2 regions of the Lactobacillus sp. UMNPBX17 genome follow, and region 1 is predicted to be linked to the other one. Evidence: a T-box and tRNA genes for the amino acid it is inferred to sense, from the RefSeq annotation. Region 1 holds a T-box; the other holds one or more tRNA genes.
The links. The T-box of region 1 lies ahead of leuS (leucine--tRNA ligase). A T-box ahead of a tRNA ligase gene usually reads a tRNA of that ligase, here a tRNA-Leu.

Region 1 (6,274 bases):
TTTAAAAATGTGCTTTGTGTATCTTTGCTATCTAAATTATTTTCTTCTTCCATCAATTTTTCCTAATAAAAAGTATTAACTAATTAATTGTCACTCAATTTGCTTCATAAAGCTCAACTTCATAAAGCTTTTAGGAAAAACTTAACTTATTTAGCAACGATATTAACAATCTTGTTAGGTACAACGATAACCTTCTTAACGTCCTTACCTTCCAAGAATTTTTGTACGTGTGGTAAAGCCATAGCTTCTTTTTGAACAGCATCACGATCTGCATCCTTAGCTGCTTGGAACTTACCACGAAGCTTACCGTTAACTTGAACCATAATTTCCACAGTTGATTCAACTAACTTAGCTGGATCATAAGTTGGCCACTTAGCATAAGTAATTGATTCATCATGACCAAATACTTGCCAGATTTCTTCCATCATGTGTGGAGCAACTGGAGCCAAAAGCTTAACAAATCCTTCTGCGTATTCACGTGGAATACTCTTAGCCTTTTGCGCAGCATTGATGAAGACCATCATTTGAGAAATAGCGGTGTTGAAGTGAAGAGCGTCAAAGTCTTCAGTAACCTTCTTAACAGTTTCTGCATAAACCTTGTCGAGTTCACCATCGTTTTTATCCACAATTCTTTCTTGTGGAATTGCCTTAAGGTCAAGGTCGTTAACAAACAAACGCCATACACGATCTAAGAACTTCTTAGTTGATGCTGGACCATTGTCATCCCAGTCAATTGAAGCATCAAGTGGTCCCATGAACATTTCGTACATTCTAAGTGAATCTGCACCGTATTCATCGATCACTTCATCTGGGTTAACTACGTTACCCTTTGACTTAGACATCTTTTCGTGGTTCTTCAAGATTAAGCCTTGGTTGTACAAACGTTGGAATGGTTCCTTGGTTGGAACAACACCCAAGTCGTAAAGAACCTTGTGCCAGAATCTAGCGTAAAGAAGGTGACGAACTGCATGTTCTGCACCACCGATGTAAAGGTCAACTGGAAGCCATTGCTTCAATAAGTCGTAATCAGCTAATTCTTTATCATTGTGTGGATCAACATAACGTAAGTAGTACCAACTTGAACCAGCCCAGTTAGGCATAGTGTTGGTTTCACGCTTACCTTTTCGACCATTTTCATCAACTACGTTTACCCAGTCAGTTAAGTTAGCTAATGGACTTTCTGGAGTACCGGATGGCTTGATATCAGTTGCATGTGGTAAACGAAGTGGAAGTTGATCCTCTGGAACAAGTGAAGTAGTACCGTCTTCCCAGTGGATAACTGGAATTGGTTCACCCCAGTAACGTTGACGACTGAAGTCCCAGTCACGAAGCTTGTAGTTAACTTTCTTTTCACCGCAGTTGTGTTCTTCAAGCCAGTCAACCATCTTCTTCTTGGCATCCTTGATGTCCAAACCATTCAAGAATTCTGAGTTAATGTGTGGACCATCTTCAGTGAAGGCAGCCTTAGATAAGTTGCCACCTTCAAGTACTTGATTAATTGGCAAATCAAACTTTTTAGCAAAATCATAGTCACGATCATCGTGAGCTGGAACTGCCATAACCGCACCAGTACCGTAACTTGCCAATACGTAATCTGAAATCCAAATCGGAACTTCCTTGCCATTAACTGGGTTAATTGCGTAAGCACCAGTAAATACACCAGTCTTGTCCTTGTTCAAGTCAGTTCTTTCAAGGTCTGATTTTGATTCAATCTTCTTGATGTAGGCATTAACTTCGTCTCTGTGTGCATCAGTAGTAATTTCTTGTACCAACTTGTTTTCTGGAGCAAGAACAGTATATGAACAACCGAATAAAGTATCAGGACGAGTAGTAAAGATATCGAAGGTCTTGTCGCTGCCCTTAATCTTGAAGGTTACTTGAGCACCAACTGAACGGCCAATCCAGTTTCTTTGCATTTCCTTAACTGGTTCTGGCCAATCCAAGCCGTCCAAATCTTCAAGCAAACGGTCGGCATAAGCAGTCATCTTAAGCATCCATTGACGCATATTACGACGGTATACTGGGTAACCACCACGTTCAGTTTTACCATCAATAACTTCTTCGTTAGCTACAACAGTACCAAGGTCTGGTGACCAGTTAACTGGAACTTCAGCTTCATAAGCAAGGCCCTTCTTATACATTTGTTCAAAGACCCATTGAGTCCACTTGTAGTAGTTAGGATCACTAGTAGTAATTTCACGATCCCAGTCGTATGAAAAGCCTAACTTGTTAAGTTGACGCTTAAAGTTGGCAATATTGTTTTTAGTAACAACTGCTGGATCTTCACCAGTCTTTAAAGCATATTGTTCTGTTGGAAGACCAAATGCATCCCAACCCATTGGGTGAAGCACATTATAGCCTTGTGCACGCTTCATACGTGAGACAATATCGGTTGCAGTATATCCTTCTGGATGACCTACGTGAAGTCCCTTACCAGATGGGAATGGGAACATGTCCAATGCATAATAATTTTTCTTCTTGGGATCTGTACCTGTCTTGAAGGTATCATGCTTTGCCCAATAATCTTGCCATTTCTTTTCGACAACTTTGTGATTATACATATTTTTCCTCTCTAACAAAAAAGTCCTATGATTCTATCAATCATAGGACGAAATAATCGCGGTACCACCTAAGTTCCACATCAAAAATGTGACCCTTAATCGCTCCTTAACGCGGATGGCAACGATAGGTTTCAATACCAGGACAAGTTCACAATTCCATTCTAAGACTTCACAGCAACCAGTCTCTCTCTGAAAAAATATCCTTGTTACTACTTCCTGACCTTTATTTTCTTATAGATAATGATTATAATTTACCACAAATGCTAAAAATTACAAGGGGAGACTTTTTTTGATTAATACAAAAAATCCACCAAGAGATACTCTGGTTCCAGGGATAATCTTTGTGGTCATCTACGCAGCGTGGGCGATGCTTGTTTCATCTGGTTCACCGTTTATCCACAGTTTCGACAATGCAGTCATCAGCATTGTCTGCAATAATAATCCGACAAATGTCGCTTTTGCAAAAACTTTTACCAATTTAGGCAATACCAGCACGATTACGATAGAAACAATTATCTTATTTATTCTTTTAATTACGTTTAAACAATATGCTTATGCTTGGTTCACAGCAGGCGTCATGATCTGTGCCAACGGTTATAACTGGATTATCAAACACGCAGTTGAGCGCCAACGTCCAACCGTTCACCATTTAGTTTATGCCGATGGCTACAGTTTTCCATCAGGTCACTCAGTTGGTAGTGCCGCATTATTTGGAGTTTTAATTATCTTGACAATTTTATTAATTAAAAGCAAATTCTGGAAAACTCTATTAATTATCATTTGGGCGTTGTTCCCGATCTTGATCGGCTACACAAGAATATTCGTCCATGTGCATTATCCATCTGATGTCTTTGGAGGTTGGATTGAAGGAATTACCTTTGTTTTACTTGGTTATTCATTCTTATACCACTTTTACATTGAACCAAAAATGTTAGAAAAATCGCGAAAATAAACAAAAAGACTAGTGAATTTAATTTTCACTAGTTTTTTTGTTGGTTAGATTCACAATCTGCGTAATAATAAGTAATGTAACTATTTGAACAAATCAATTAAACGATAATAATTTTATTAGTTTAAGGAAACGATTTATGAAAAATTTTAAGCCTTGGAAAAAATATCCACTTATTGCTGATGAATTAGCTGAAGTCGATGCTTTGATTCAGCACACCATTCAAACTCCTCATCAGAGTTTACAGACTGCTTTATTAACAATGGCCGACAACGGTGGCAAATATCTGCGCCCCAGCCTTTTATTATTAGCAGCACATGTAGTCGGAAAAGTTAATCAACAAACTATTAATTTAGCTTCATCTATCGAAATTTTGCATATGGCAACTTTGATTCATGATGATATCATCGATGATTCTGATCTGCGTAGAGGCAATATCAGCATTCAAGCAGAGTTTGGCAAAGATGTCGCTGTGTACGCTGGTGATTTATTATTCACCAACTTTTTTGATTTAATGCTGGATACAACTGCAGAACACGAGTATCTGGTGCGCAACGCGCAAACTATGAGCCATATTTTAAATGGAGAACTCGGTCAAATGGCTGAACGCTTTAACTTAGAGCAGACCTTTACGGATTATCTAAACGATATCAAAGGTAAAACCGCCGCCCTCTTCCGTTTAGCAGCTGAAGAAGGTGCACATTTTGCGGGTGGGAATGCCGAAGAAAGTGAAGCTTTAGCCAATTTTGGAGAAAATCTAGGAATCGCATTTCAAATTGTAGATGATTTATTAGACTACACAGGCAGCGACAAACTCAATAAGCCTACTTTAGAAGATTTAGCTACCGGTGTTTATTCCTTGCCACTTTTGCTTGCACTTGATCAGCCCGAGTTAAGACAAAAGCTGTTGCCTATTTTAAATAAAAAACGCGAAATGTCCGTTTCAGATATGCAACTGATTCAAGAAATTCTCGTTAATAGTTCCGTTATTGAGAAAAGTAGGAAACTCGCTCAAGATTATGCCCAAAAAGCGGTTGACTGTTTAGCTATTTTTCCAAATAATAGTGCAACAACATTACTTAAGAAAATGCCGCAACAATTGTTGAAACGCAGCTTTTAAAACAAAAATCCAGACGCATTAAAGATGCATCTGGATTTTTTATTTGGTATTAATTTTTTGATCACGATATGTTCGGTTCAAAACGATGGAAACAATTATCACGATTAATGAAACAAAATATACGGCTTTTAATCCACCCAAAAGAACTTGACGCAACTGTGGAATCGTATTGGCTGCTAGCGTCTTGGCATTTTCCGCAGAAACGATTTTATTCATCATCCCTTGAGTCAATCCAGGGTGCTTAGCTAAACCATGAGCTACCGCCGTATTAAAGGCAATACCGTAGATTGAAATCATCATAGTTTGACCCAAATATTTCATCAAAGTATTAAATGAAGTTGCTACCCCAATGTCAGACTTAGATACTAGCACTTGAGAATGAACCTGAGATGCCGTTGTAATAACCCCAAATGCGGTACCGTTAAAGGCTGCGACAATACAGAATACCCAGAATGGTGTGTAAATTGGTACTAAAAGCAATACCAAATCTGTGATCACCAATACGCCTAACATATAATCATAAGTCCGCTTAATACCCCAGCGGCCAAGCATCCAGCCTAGAATAAACGAACCTACAATCCACATTAAAGAACTTGGTGTAACGGCAAAACCAGCAAGCGAGGCGTTAGTTCCGTTAATTCCCTGCATCCAAGTTGGAATATAGAATTCAAAGCCAATAACTACCCCACAGATAAGTAGAGTAATTAGATTGATTGCCAGGAACTCTCTATTTTTCAGCATTGATAACGGCATTATTGGGTCCTTAGCGCGCTTTTCTGCCTTAAAGAAGGCAATTACCGATACCACAATTAAAAGAGCTAAAATAGCCATTATTGCAATATTGGTGTTTTCGCCAAGATCCTGTAAGAAGAACATCAAAGCTAGCAGTAAAATTACCAACCAAGTTGTACCTTGCAAGTCCAACTTTGATTTGGCATTGTGCTTTGGTTCTTTTAAATAGAAAATAACCAGCAAAAAGGCGATAATTCCGATCGGAACATTAATATAAAAAACCCAGTGCCAAGACAGATGTTGAACAATAAAACCACCTAATAGTGGTGCAATTACTGAGGCTACTCCCCAAAAGCCAGAATTGAGTCCTAACAGTTTTGCCCGTTTTTGCAAAGTATATAAATCCGCAATCAGCGTAATAGCCACCGGTTGAACTGCTCCTGAACCTAATCCTTGAATTGCTCTAAATACAATTAATTCAATCATATTCTGAGCTAAGCCACACAATGACGATCCAATGACAAAGAGTGCAATCCCAAATAAAAAAACTGGCTTTCGCCCAATGCTATCTGCCAGTTTTCCATATAAAGGAGTTGACACAGCCGTCATCAAAAGAAAAATTGATACAACCCAATTCATAATTTCCAATCCATTCAGATCAGAAACTATGGTTGGCATCGCAGTAGAAACAATCGTTCCTTCAACACCAGACATAAAAGTAGTCATAAAAATCGCAAGCGTGACTAGTGACACGTTTGTTTTTTTCATTTTTACTCCCTCTTTTTATTATTTATTGTTTTTGATGTAATCAAGTAAATCTTGAGTTTTATCGGTCTTTTCCCACGGTAAATCGACATCTGTTCTGCCGAAGTGACCATATGCGGCAGTTTGTTCATAAATAGGACGACGCAA
Region 2 (6,274 bases), on a different contig from region 1:
TACTTAATGAGTTGTAACGTCGGTGAAGTGTTAACCGTCTTTATGATGACGATGCTAGGCTGGGATATCTTAGCTCCAGTGCAGCTTCTTTGGATTAACTTGGTAACTGATACCTTGCCAGCCATCGCCTTAGGTGTGGAGCCAGTTGAAGATGGCATCATGAAGCGTAAGCCTCGTGGTAAAAAGTCTAACTTCTTTAGCGGCGGTGTAGCTAGCTCAATTATTTATCAAGGTATTTTGGAAGGAATCCTAGTGTTAGGTGCTTACCAGTTTGGTCTGCATGTTGGTCTACATATTGATAATCCAGCTTTGCAGCATGGGGATGCTTTAACCATGGCTTTCTTGACTTTAGGCTTGATTCAATTGTTCCATGCAATTAATTCAAAGTACTTACATCAATCTATTTTTAGAAGACATACCTTTTCTAACAAATGGTTCAATGGTGCGATCATCATCTCTGCTTTAGTGATGTCAGCCGTTGAGTTGCCGTTTATGACTAGATTCTTTGATGTCACTGAACTTAATGGTGCACAATGGGCAGTCGTATTAATAGCTGGACTTTGCATGATTTTGATCGTGGAAATCATTAAATTCTTTGAAAGAAGAGCCGGCAAAAGATAAAGTTTAGCAAAATAAACGAAAAAAGCTTGAGTAAACTCAGGCTTTTTTTGTATGCTTAAATCAGATTATTTTGAGGAAGTTATCAGATGAAAAGTTTTTTATTCCGCCTATATTTAGCATTGATGAAATTTAGAGCGCATTTTACGACGATGGAAAATAATAATATCGTTATCTTAAATGGCTCAGGTCGGTCAGGTTCAAATGGCTATGCCTTTTATAAATGGCTATTGCTTAATCATCCCGAATATAACGTCAGCTTGATTGAACCATGGCCATCATCTCACTTGAAATGGGAAGCCTGGCAAAAGATCGGTGCGGCGCGTTACGTCATTACAACGCACCAACCATTTAAAGTACGCAAGCATCAAATTAACGTTCAGCTTTGGCACGGTGTTCCACTTAAGCGGATGGGGATCATGGCAAACAATACTCGCTATCGTGATAATAAGCGTAATGAAAAATTGTGGCATAAGAATGCAGATATCGTCGCTTCAAGTTCAGATTTGTATGAGACACTCATGAGCGCCTGTATGGCGATCGAAACTGAAAAGTACCATAAGTTAGGCTTTCCTCGTCTAGATCTACTAGATAAGCCTGTTATTAGCAAAAAGCAATTATTAAAAGATTTGTTTAACACTACTGATTCAGAAGCACAGATCGGGATTTACATGCCTACGTTTAGGTATGAGTTAGAAGATAAGACGATTATGGATAAAATCAAAGAAGGTAACTTTTTTGCATTTGAAGACTTCGATGGGGAAAAATTAAACGCCGAATTAGCTAAGCGACATCAATACTTAATTGTGAAATTGCATCCCTACGAAATGCGCTTATTCGCTAACTTCAAGAGTAATTATTCCAACATTGCCTTTTTAAACAATGATTACTTATTTGACCACAATTATGATTTGTATGAACTCTTGGGCGATACCGATTTCTTGATGACCGATTTTTCATCGATTTATTTCGATTATCTGCATCTTAATAAACCGATTGTCTTTGTCACTAACTTCTTACAGCAATATAAAAAGACGCGTGGACTTCTGCTTAGTCCGTATGATGAAATTACACCGGGTATTTGCGTTAATTCAGAAGCGGAATTAATCAATAATTTGGATCATCTTGATAATCAACAAATTGTCAATCGGCGTCTTTACTGGCTGCATTTAACCAGTGAGGCTAAGGGTGATTCATACTGTCAAAATGTCTTTGAATATATGACTCAAGAATATCGAGGTTAAGGTATTGCGTAAAACATTTTTAAATATCTTATATAATGCGGTTTATCAGATCTTTATCGTTTTAGTACCGCTGATTACAGTACCCTATCTTTCAAGGGTATTAGGGCCAAAAACTTATGGAATCTACAGTAGTGTTAATAACACAGTCCAATTTTTGATGATCTTTTGTATTTTGTCAGTTTCTTATGTGGGGATGCGGACGATTTCAAAAACACGGACGTATGGTACACCTGAAGATTTAACTAAAGCATTTTGGGGATTATGGTATTTCCAGGGGATTGCTGGGATTATTACTATTGCTTTTACTGTTTTTATTACTACAGTATTCCATATTCAATATTGGTTTTATCTATTATTAATGGTGCCATATTTGATTTCTGCACAAGTGGATATCTCATGGTTCTTCCAAGGGTTAGCCGACTTCGGCCGAGTTGTTTTGAAAAATACTTGTGTAAAACTAGTCAGCGTTGTATTGATCTTATTATGGGTAAAATCACCAGCAGACTTGTGGAAGTATTTGTTAATCATGTCGGTTTCGACTATGCTTGGGTCCTTTGTCTTTTGGTTTGACATTCACCGTTATGTAGGCAAGCCAGTCGCTCATTTTTATAAGTTCAAAAAGACGGCAATTGCGATTGGTACGCTAATGATTCCGCAGATTGCGACCCAAATTTATACATCGTTAGATAAACCAATTTTGGGGCTTTTTTCAAGTTCAACCCAGGTTTCTTTTTATGATAATTCGCAAAGAATCTCAAACATGATCTTAGGCGTAATCACTAGTATTTCGCTTGTTATCATGCCGAAGATGGCCAGTGAAGGAAAAGAAGCACAAAAGGTAGTGATGAAGAAGTCCCTAGAAGCCACGGTAATGTTGGGGACATTATTTGCAGTAATCATTATGGCTAATACTAAACAATTCGTGCCATTCTTTTTCGGAAATCAATATATTCCAATGACACCGTTGATGTTTTGGTTTACCTTAACCATTATCATGATTCCAACCGGTGGGGTTTTTGCTAATCAGTTTGCTCTGGCTAATAGTCGGGACCGTGATTATGCTTTTCCGGTCGTAATTGGAGCGATTTTAGAAATTGTTTTAAGTTACGTGCTAGACCGTCCATATGGTGCGATGGGAGCAATGATCGCCATTTTAATTACTGAATTTGTTGTGTTGATACTTAGACTGTGGGTAGTACGCGATGGCTATCAATTTACATATGTCTTTCATGATGTGCCTAAATATATTGCAATTGCTTTGATTACCTTAGCTGCAGGGATGCTGATGCCTAACTTTATTTCATCTGCATTTTTCAATATGGCAGTTAAATCAATTATCATGCTCGTAATTTATTTGGGCTTGATGTTCCTGTTTAAGTTGGACTTTAACGAAGATATTGTTAAACTGCTCAAGAATTTCTTTAAACGAGGTTAAAAATGATACCAAAAATAATTCATTATGTTTGGGTAGGTCATAATCCTAAGTCAAAAATAATTAAAGAATGTATTGCGACCTGGAAGAAAAATCTGCCTGCTTATCAATTCATTGAATGGAATGAAGATAATTTTGACATGCATGAAAATAAATATATTGAGCAGGCCTATCAGGCTAAAAAATGGGCCTTTGTTTCTGACTATATTCGTGCACGGGCAATTTATGAGCAGGGTGGTATTTATTTGGATACCGATGTGCGCGTAATTGATGATCTAACTCCTTTGTTAAAAGATCAGGCTTTTATTGGCTTTGAGAACAAAGATTATCTCTCAGCCGCAATTTTTGGTGCAGAGAAAAAGCATCCCTTCATGCAAGATATTTTAGATTATTATCAAGATCGCAGTTTTGAATTCGATTCTCATAATCAAATGGCAGGAGTCAACAGCATTTCGGTTACTGACATCTTGATAGATAAATATGGTCTAAAAATTGGTAATAAAGAACAAATGCTTAAAGAGGGCATTCATGTTTATCCAGACGGCGTATTGTGCAATCCTTCCAAAGATTCCAAGTCTATCCATCTTTTTACAGGGACTTGGATGAACGGCAAGCATTCTTTTAAGCATAAGATCGTAACGGATTTAAAACGTCATATCAATACTCCAAAACAGGCTGGGCGATATGCTAAATGGATTCGGTAGAATTACAAAATTTAATAGAGCAAATTTCTCTGCAATGTTTTAATAGACCATTTTTGCATCAGATAAAAATCAATCGCCGAATGACGACAACAGGTGGACGTTACCACCTTGATGATCATCATATTGAAATTAATGCGCATTTTTTAGCGCCACAATATCATGAATATTTGGTAGGCATTATTAAGCATGAATTGTGTCACTATCACTTGCATTTATTGCATCGTGGTTATCATCATCGCGATCGTGATTTTAAAATTTTGCTCCAAAAAGTAGGTGGCAGTCGCTATGCACCCGATATAGGCTTGCGTCGGCGTAAAAAATTTAATTATATTTATGTCTGTGAAAATTGCGGCTTGCATTATCCGCGTATGCGCCGAATTAATACTAGAAGGTATAGATGCGGTAAATGCAAGAGGCAGCTGCGTTTAGAGCAAAATTTTAAAGTTTCTAATAAATAAATTTAAATTATTTTCAATTTTCCCTTGCACATCTCTTAGATTTAGTCTATTATAGTTGATGTGCCGCGGGCGTGGCGGAATGGCAGACGCGCAAGACTAAGGATCTTGTGATCGCTTTAGATCGTGGAAGTTCGAGTCTTCTCGCCCGCACCAATTAAGAAGTCGCAGTGAGCGACTTCTTTTTTTTACACAAAAATAGGTTATACTTTACTTAATGAATTAAAGGAAATAAGTATTATGGCAAAAAAGCGTAAGTCAAGGATACCTAAAAGCGTAAAGACCGTTGTACGTGTGTTTATCATTTTGTTTATTTTGTTAGTGGCATATGTAGGTTTTCATTACTACAGAAGATATGCAATTCAATCTGAACAAATTAGACAAGCACAACTGCAGCGTGAACAAGAAGCCGCAAAATTATTACGGCAAAAGAAAGCATTTATTAAAAAGATTGGGCCGATTGCCCGTGAAGTAGATAAATCATACGATTTATTACCAAGTATTACTGTTGCCCAAGCTTGTCTTGAAAGTAATTACGGGCAAAGCGATTTATCACAAAAATATAATAATTTATTTGGAGTGAAGGGAACTAATCCTAATACTTCTGCGGTGATGACAACTAAGGAATATGTTAAGGGCAAGTGGATCACTGTTAAGGCACGCTTTCAAATTTATGATTCATATGAGGCATCGATTAGAGCCCATGCGCGTCTATTCCAAAATGGAACGACTTGGAATCATCAACAATATAAGCATGTCTTAGCTTCTAAAGACTATAAGACTCAGGCGAAGGCTTTGGTTACTGATGGCTACGCTACCGATCCTGATTATGCGGATAAATTGATTAATTTGATTGAACAATTTGATTTGGAAAAATATGATAAGTAAAAGTAAAGCAGCAAAATGAATGCTGCTTTTTTTGGTATAATATTCGAGTTGCATTAGTAAATTTATTTTTTGTGAAGGGGACAATAATGAGCGAAAAATCTATCTTAGCCGGTTTGAATCCGCAACAGAAAAAAGCGGTTGAAACTACAGAAGGACCACTGTTGGTCGTTGCTGGGGCAGGTTCTGGTAAAACTTCTGTTTTAACTAGACGAATAGCCTACTTAGTTGAAGAAAATCAAGTTGCACCATGGAATATTTTAGCCATTACCTTCACCAATAAGGCGGCTAATGAAATGCGTGAGCGTGAACAAAAATTGCTAGGGCCAGCCGCTCAAAATATTTGGATGTCGACTTTCCACGCCCTTTGTGTTCGAATTTTGCGTAGAGACGCTGATAAGATTGGCTATAGTCATAACTTTTCTATTGCGGATTCTGCAGAACAATTGACTTTGGTAAAACATATTGAAAAGGATTTGAACATTAATCCTAAGATGTACGATCCACGTGGAATTTTGTCTGCTATTTCTAATGGAAAGAACGACTTGCTTGATCCTAAGGCTTTTGCTGCAAGTGCTAGTTCACCTTTTGATAAAATGGCAGCTAAGGTATATGAAGAATATCAAAGAAGACTGCGCCGTGATCAAATTATGGACTTTGACGATTTGATTATGCAGACTTTGGTTTTATTTAAAAAAGATCCAGATACTCTTCATTATTATCAAAATAAGTTCCGTTACATTTTGGTAGATGAATATCAGGATACTAACCAAGCTCAGTATGAACTCTGTCATGCATTAGCTGCACAATATAAAAATATTTGTGTAGTTGGGGATGCTGATCAGTCAATCTATGGCTGGCGTGGTGCTAACATGGAAAACATCATGAATTTTGAGCAAGATTACAAAACTGATGGAGTTAGAACTGTTAAGCTAG

Region 2: it encodes a tRNA-Leu, which carries the amino acid that the T-box ahead of leuS (leucine--tRNA ligase) is inferred to sense. The anticodon was not compared.

What each region holds. Positions count from the first base shown of each region.
Region 1 is NZ_PCYT01000051.1:3,979-10,252, forward strand. It holds gene CP368_RS07685 (polysaccharide biosynthesis protein) at 1-53, opposite strand, end outside; gene leuS (leucine--tRNA ligase) at 147-2,561, opposite strand; T-box leader at 2,602-2,794, opposite strand; gene CP368_RS07695 (phosphatase PAP2 family protein) at 2,851-3,513, shown strand; gene CP368_RS07700 (polyprenyl synthetase family protein) at 3,650-4,630, shown strand; gene CP368_RS07705 (MDR family MFS transporter) at 4,670-6,130, opposite strand; gene metK (methionine adenosyltransferase) at 6,149-6,274, opposite strand, start outside.
Region 2 is NZ_PCYT01000005.1:17,321-23,594, forward strand. It holds gene CP368_RS01755 (calcium-translocating P-type ATPase, PMCA-type) at 1-621, shown strand, start outside; gene CP368_RS01760 (CDP-glycerol glycerophosphotransferase family protein) at 708-1,862, shown strand; gene CP368_RS01765 (oligosaccharide flippase family protein) at 1,867-3,297, shown strand; gene CP368_RS01770 (glycosyltransferase family 32 protein) at 3,300-3,998, shown strand; gene CP368_RS01775 (SprT family protein) at 3,986-4,456, shown strand; tRNA gene CP368_RS01780 (tRNA-Leu) at 4,522-4,609, shown strand; gene CP368_RS01785 (glycoside hydrolase family 73 protein) at 4,694-5,341, shown strand; gene pcrA (DNA helicase PcrA) at 5,428-6,274, shown strand, end outside.